One region of the Paenibacillus jepli genome, then DNA from elsewhere that is predicted to be linked to it. Evidence: predicted binding sites of a transcription regulator. Region 1 holds the regulator's gene; the other holds the start of a gene.
What was found. The regulator LexA, encoded in region 1, represses DNA repair genes until DNA is damaged. The targets are predictions, from matches to a motif close to CGAACATATGTTCG.

Region 1 (3,296 bases):
GACAGGCGTTTTAGAGGTTGTATGCCACGTCTTGTTGCGCTAGGTTATGCCTGCCGTCAGACGCCGCCCCTTCTACCGCGTACGAGATTGAAGATGAGTGCGATGAGGGCAAAGACAAGCAAGATGTGAATGAGACCGCCCATCAGATCAATTGCAAAGCCCACGCCCCAGAAAATCAGCAGGAGCACGAAAATTGCCCATAACATAGTAACACTTCCTTTCTCTCTTCTTGATATTTTCATTTAAACGCGATGACAGATTCCTAATCATCCAGCAGCCAAACCGAGCGCTGTCAATAATATGCAACTAGTTGGCGGAGAAAGCCGTTTATTCTGTTAGTGAGCCTTAATAGATAACCCTTGGAAAGGAGGGCTGCCGATGGGGAACTGGCAGAAAGTGATCCTGATGGCCGGTTCTGCCGCATGCACACTTGTTCTGTCAAGCTACCAGCAGGAGGTTAATCAGCTGCCCGGAGAGTCTTCAACAATACAAGAAGGATCGGTATCGGCGACAGTCAGTACGCCTACAGGTAAGCTTCTGGGGGCCGTGGGAGCGATTGTTCATCCCGCGTCTGAATATCGTACGCTGGGCATTGGGAGAACCCTCATATACAAGTTTACATGCCATGGATACGGGATGTGAATGAAGCGATGCAGAGGTCTGGCGTTATGAAATGCCAAATGCAGATGAAGCCTACAACGGGCAGAAGCCTGGATAGAGGCCGATCTGGAAGGGCTGGCAGCAGGTGAGGTGAGTGAACAATGATTGCTCGTCTGGAGCCTGGATGGACATCTGCTGGCTGAACATAGCCAGAACTTCTACGTTATCGATCCCGCAGACGGCAAGGCATTATATCGTATGGGCGATGTGTTGGCCGCGGGTATCTTCGAAAGCGCTGCTCCATGGATGCGTCATGCGATCATTCACGTGACAGATCAAGATACATTGTACATTGGCTCCGGCAATGGTTACTTTAGCAAGGTGGAGCGGCTGACAACAGAAACTGGCGCAAAGGCAGGTGAATAAAATGAACCGTGCAACACGACATCTGTGGTTATCGTTGTTATTTGGGCTGCTTGTCGCTGCCGGGATCTATCTGATCGATAAAGTGGAAGGCGGGAAGATCACGATTTCGATGCATACGGATATGGCAGTATACCTGGCATTTCTGGGCGGGGTGTTAGCGATCCCATTTTATTATGCGACGTTATTCCCTGTGACTACATTGCTGGATCGAATGTTCCGGTCGAGCGCCTTGCTCAAGCTCGCTGTTCCAACCGTGCTGATGATGGGGGTCGGATACTGGCTGACTGGTTCGTATGGCGAATATAATATTAATGAGTATGGGATCCGGGTAGAGACCGGATTGGTCGTCTTCGGCGCGATTGGCTTGGTGATCCAGGTGCTGGAACGTGATCTGACCCGTCGGTACCCGGTACAGGGAATGCGTTCTGAACGAGCTTGATTCAGCAAGTTTCATTCCGGAGAAATAAAAGCTAAGTAGATGAGAAGTTTTATTTCAAGAAAAAACTCCACCGCACGGTTCATTGCCCAGGGTGGAGTGCCATATGTACGAGCGTGGAGCCTCGGCGCAGCCGCAGGCTCTTCTCTATGTGGACGAGCAGTTAGGTGATGTCCCGGAAGACGCCGATGACGCGGCCGAGGATCGTGACGCGCTTCAGGAGGAGCGGCGACATCGTAGCGTTCTCGGGCTGCAGGCGGATGTGGTCCTTCTCCTTGTAGAACGTCTTCACGGTTGCTTCGTCATCCTCGGTCATCGCGACGACGATCTCCCCGTTATTGGCAGTCTGCTGTTGGCGGACGATGACATAATCACCATCGTGGATGCCGGCCTCGATCATGCTCTCGCCGACGACATTAAGCATGAACACCTGATTGTCTCCCACGAAGTGGGTAGGGAGCGGGAAATACTCCTCGATGTTCTCCGTGGCGGTGATCGGAATCCCGGCCGTAACCTTGCCGACGACCGGCACCTTAGAGATGGAGAGGGGGAACTGGATCTCTCCCTGTTCCTGATCGAGAATCTCGATCGCGCGGGGCTTGGTAGGGTCGCGGCGGATCAGGCCTTTCTTCTCCAGACGGTCCAGATGACCGTGTACGGTCGAACTGGAGGCGAGACCAACCGCCTCTCCAATCTCTCGGACGGATGGCGGATACCCTTTTTCCTTGACTTCTGTCTTGATGAATTCAAGTATGGATTGCTGGCGGTTCGAAATCTTGGACACAGAAATCACTCCATCTGTTCGGTTTGATGAGTAAAATTATAACATAGAACCGGAGTTCGTACAAACATAAGTTCCGAAAAACATCTGTTCGCAGACGACGGGGAGTGCTATTGAACATTTTGGAATTGGCCGAGTCCTCAACCAAAACAACGCATATAGAGGTAAAGGAACAAATGTTCTTAAAAAGCTTGACTGCAAACAAGTGTTCGTGATATTCTCGTATCAGAACAAACGTTTGGAGTGATGGGGAATGATGATGCAAACGACTACGTACCGCAGCATACATACATCTGATAACGGCAAGGAGCATAAGCAGATTCGCCAAGCGCCTCTTCGCCAATCGAGCGTGTTTTTTTTGCCGAAAGCCGCTGCCGTTATTCTCATTATCGGGTTGTTGATGTCCGGGGTACTGCTGGCTGATTCATATGCATTTCCTGTAGAGCTCCAGCCGCTGGAGCATGAAGAAATTGTCATTGTAACTACCGGCGATACGCTCTGGAAGATCGCTACCACGCACAAGCCGGCAGGGATGGATGTAAGAGAAGCAGTCTATCTCCTCCAGTCGCGCAATGCCCTGCAGGGCTCCTCGTTGGTTGCTGGGCAGAGCCTGATCCTTCCGTTTTGAGCTTTGCCTTCGGGGCTTAGATTTTATAGATATCAACCTGCGCCGAGTGTTGTCCTCTCCTCCTTGGAGAATCGATGACGCTCGGCTTCTTTGGCATAGGCCGCTGTTGTCTTGACAATTTGTCCTGCCTAATGTCAAAGTAGAGAGTGGGAATGAAACGCGGCACCACGTAGGAGGCAATTGACGTATGGAAATGGAACAATTGATCGCACGCATCAATGAACTGTCCCGCAAAAATAAGCAGGGCGGATTAACGGAAGAAGAGACAGCTGAGCGAGCGAGATTGAGACAGCAGTACCTGGAAGTTTTCAAACGCAATTTCCGCAACCAGCTCGATGCGATCGAGATCGTCGACGGTGATGACCACGACCAGCAGAACGGGCCCGGAAAGCTGCGGCACTGAGGGCTTAGCCCTCAGTCTTACA
Region 2 (3,296 bases), 6.3 Mb from region 1:
AGCTCGCCTCGCTCGGCCGCCTCCCGGCTCCAGCGCTCCAGCCGCTCGGCAGCATCGGTATGGTCGAGCAGCCGGTACAGCGCCTCGCACATCTCCCGCACGTTGGCCGCCTGCTTCAGCCGCTGGCCGAATCTGCGCAGCGGCGCTACGACCAGCTCGCGGCAGTCCATCACTTCGTCGAAGGCGCGGCGATCCGCCGCTCTGGCCTCCTCCGGACTGCCGTCCAAGGAATCCTGGACCAGCGGACGCCAGCGCTTGCGGTCCAGCCAGCGGAGCCCGTCGATGCCGCTTGCGAGGATATAGTTCTCCAGCCGGTCCATCGCTTCGCGGGACACGCTGCCATCGCCTGGCAGCAGCATCTCGGTCTTGATGCAGCGGAATACGGCATCATAACGCCAGCCCTGCACGACCGTCTCCAGCGCCGAGCGGACAAACTCGACGAGCGGATGATGATGGGCGTCGCTCTTCTGATCCAGGAAGTAAGGAATATCATACGCACTGAACGTCTGCTCTATGTAGTCCGTATAACTCGCGCTGTCTCTCACCATCACGGCCATATCGCGCCATCTGCAGCTGCCGCTGCGCACCCGCTCGATCATATCGCGGGCCACTGCATCCACCTCGGCCCGCCGGTGCACTGCCTGATGGATCGAGATGCCGTCCTTTCCCGGCTCCGCAGTGCCGCTCCGGCGCGGCGGGATCATCGGGATGCGCGTCCCGAAGTGACGCTCCAGATGGGCCAGCTGCGGCTGCTCTGCAAACCGTAGCGGCGGCTCGCCACCCAGTACCAGATCCGGCTGCCGATACACGCCGAGCCGCTCGGCGAGCTCCTGCAGCTGGATATAGGTCTCAGCCGTCGGATGGAACAGATCCAGGTCATGCGGCCGCTCTCCGGGCCCGTATGGGCGGTCAAGCGTCACGGTCACCGTCACCTCGGCAGCTTCCTGCAGCAGGACGCCGAGCGCCTCCAGCTCGCGCGGCGTGAAGCCGTGGAAGCCGTCGACCCAGATCTTGGCGCCGCGCAGGATGGACGACTGGCTGCCGCCCAGCGCCAGCCAGCTCAGATAATCCTCTGCATCGATATACAGTCCGGCCAGCTCGCTCTCGAGCTGCCCGTAGATCAATTGGAGATCCTGCAGCTTGCGCTCCAGCAGCGGACTCGCGGCAGCGCCGGATCCCATATATTCGCCGATCGACGCGGGGCCGATCGCATATCGTTTCCATTCGGTCAGCAGCTCGCCCAGCCGCTCGATGAAGCCCTGCTGCTCGCCCGCGCCTTGGTACAGCTGCAGCTGCGGTCCGATCCGATGCAGGATCTTGTACAGCTGCATATGCTTGCCATCCTCGGTGATCGGCACGAGCGCGGTCCCGCCGGTCTCCTGCATGACTCGGAACGCCAGTCTGCGGAAGCTCAGCGCCTGGGCCCGGATCGTACCCGGCAAGCCATCCGTGCGGGCCAGCGCGTATTCGGTCTGGAACGTCGCCTGCTCAGGCACCAGCAGGATCAACGGCTCGCCCTCCGCCGACGTCCGCAGCTCATCCAGCAGCTCTTTCATACACAGCGTGGTCTTCCCTGCGCCGGAGCGTCCCAGCACCATTCGGAGCGTCATCAGCTCAGCTCTCCTCTACTCTAGAAAATCAATATTACTATTCTATCATACTCTGCAGCCGCTTTTCACCCTTGTGAACAAACATACGTTCCCGGCCCCGGCTGTTCAGTCGACATGACGAAAAAACGTCCCGCACCTCGTAAGGGAGCGGAACGCCTCTATCGTCACCGAGCTGGTCGAGAAGCAGGCTGACGGTTGTTGTGACTCTTGGTCTAAACTTGCTTAAGGCTGCGCACTTCAAACACGGCAAACTTGAGGTAGTGCCCCTCGCTCACCCCGAGCAGCTGGGGATGATCCTTGCCGGCCGCGCGCCATTCGATTAGACGCAGCAGCTTGCCCGCGTCCTTCGCCGCTTCCTGGATCGCTTGCAGGAACATCTCGGGGCGCATATGGTACGAGCAGCTGGCGGTTACGAGATACCCGCCTTCGTTGACGAGCTTCATCCCCTGCAGATTGATGTCCTTATATCCGCGCATCGCTCCCGCGACTGCTTGCTTGGACTTGGCAAATGCAGGCGGATCTAGGATGACGACATCCCATGTCCTGCCGGTCGTCCCGAGCGGCACAGACGTATCCGCCCCGCCGCGGGCGCGCTTGCGGCGTTCTTCCAAGCCCTTGACCTGCTCCCGCAAATAAGCGAATGCGTCTGCGACTTCGAACTCTACCCGGTCCTCGAAGCCATTACGCGCCACGTTGCGTCGGGCGGTCTCGATCGCATGCTCGGAGATGTCCAGGCAGGTAACCTTCTTGGCCCCATACTTGCAGGCATGCAAAGTAAAACTGCCGGTATGCGCAAAGCACTCCAGTACAGTAGCCCCGTCCCAATAAGGAAAAGTGACCAGCTTGCCGCTTTTGTTGACAGGCACGGTCACCTCTGCAGCCCCTTCAGGTGCCTGGAGCCAGTAATCTGCCGGCAGTGTGTCGGCAGCCCGACTCTCCAAGTGAATGCCGCTGCGGGCGCCCCAGCCTGTCATAAGCGGCGCGATCGCAGCCCGATTCTCCCGCTGATCATAGAAGTACCCCGTCTTCTGGCCCTTCTCGATATCCACTTCCAGGAGCAGACCATTCTCTTCGATTACGATTATGCCGGGGGACTCGCCATAGATGACACCGCTGCGAGGCTCCAGCCCTTCCAGTGATCTCACACTGACATCGCTCCGCTCATAGATCGCGGTCGGCGCGAACACCGTCAGGAGCGCTCGCGCCAGCACGTCCCGGCGCACTTCCATGCCCAGGCTGAGTATCTGCACGACGAGCACATCGCCGAACCGATCGACAGTCAAGCCGGGCAGATAGTCCGCTTCGCCGTAGACCAGCCGACAGTCGCGGGGGTGCGGCAAGAACCGCTCGCGATGCTGCAGACACCGCCGCAGACGCTCCTCAAAAAAGGCCTGATCCATCTCTACCGGCTCATAAGCGACGATCCGCACGGCAATCCGGGAGCCCGGGTTCCAGTACCCCGTAGCCAAATATTTGCCCTTATGATCGACGATATCGACGACATCACCCGGCTCTGCCGTTCCCTCCAGCCGGTCCACCTCGCTTGTGTATACCCATGGCTGACCCTGCTCAAGACGCGGCTTGCGGCTGCGCTGCAGGACGATTGATGCTCTCATGATACATGCCTCCTAGTGTTGCTGTTTGAATGGCCCGCAATGAACGTAAAGTTTATGGCTGAGCGCCTCG

Region 2: the regulator LexA is predicted to act here: its motif matches at 1,689-1,702, upstream of addB (helicase-exonuclease AddAB subunit AddB).

What each region holds. Positions count from the first base shown of each region.
Region 1 is NZ_JBDFMD010000001.1:95,619-98,914, reverse strand. Features, by position in the region: gene ABC336_RS00495 (lmo0937 family membrane protein) at 57-206, opposite strand; gene ABC336_RS00490 (hypothetical protein) at 766-1,026, shown strand; gene ABC336_RS00485 (hypothetical protein) at 1,028-1,465, shown strand; gene lexA (transcriptional repressor LexA) at 1,626-2,246, opposite strand; gene ABC336_RS00475 (LysM peptidoglycan-binding domain-containing protein) at 2,497-2,871, shown strand; gene ABC336_RS00470 (DUF896 domain-containing protein) at 3,059-3,274, shown strand.
Region 2 is NZ_JBDFMD010000001.1:6,405,893-6,409,188, reverse strand. Features, by position in the region: gene addB (helicase-exonuclease AddAB subunit AddB) at 1-1,610, opposite strand, end outside; gene ABC336_RS27180 (class I SAM-dependent rRNA methyltransferase) at 1,823-3,226, opposite strand.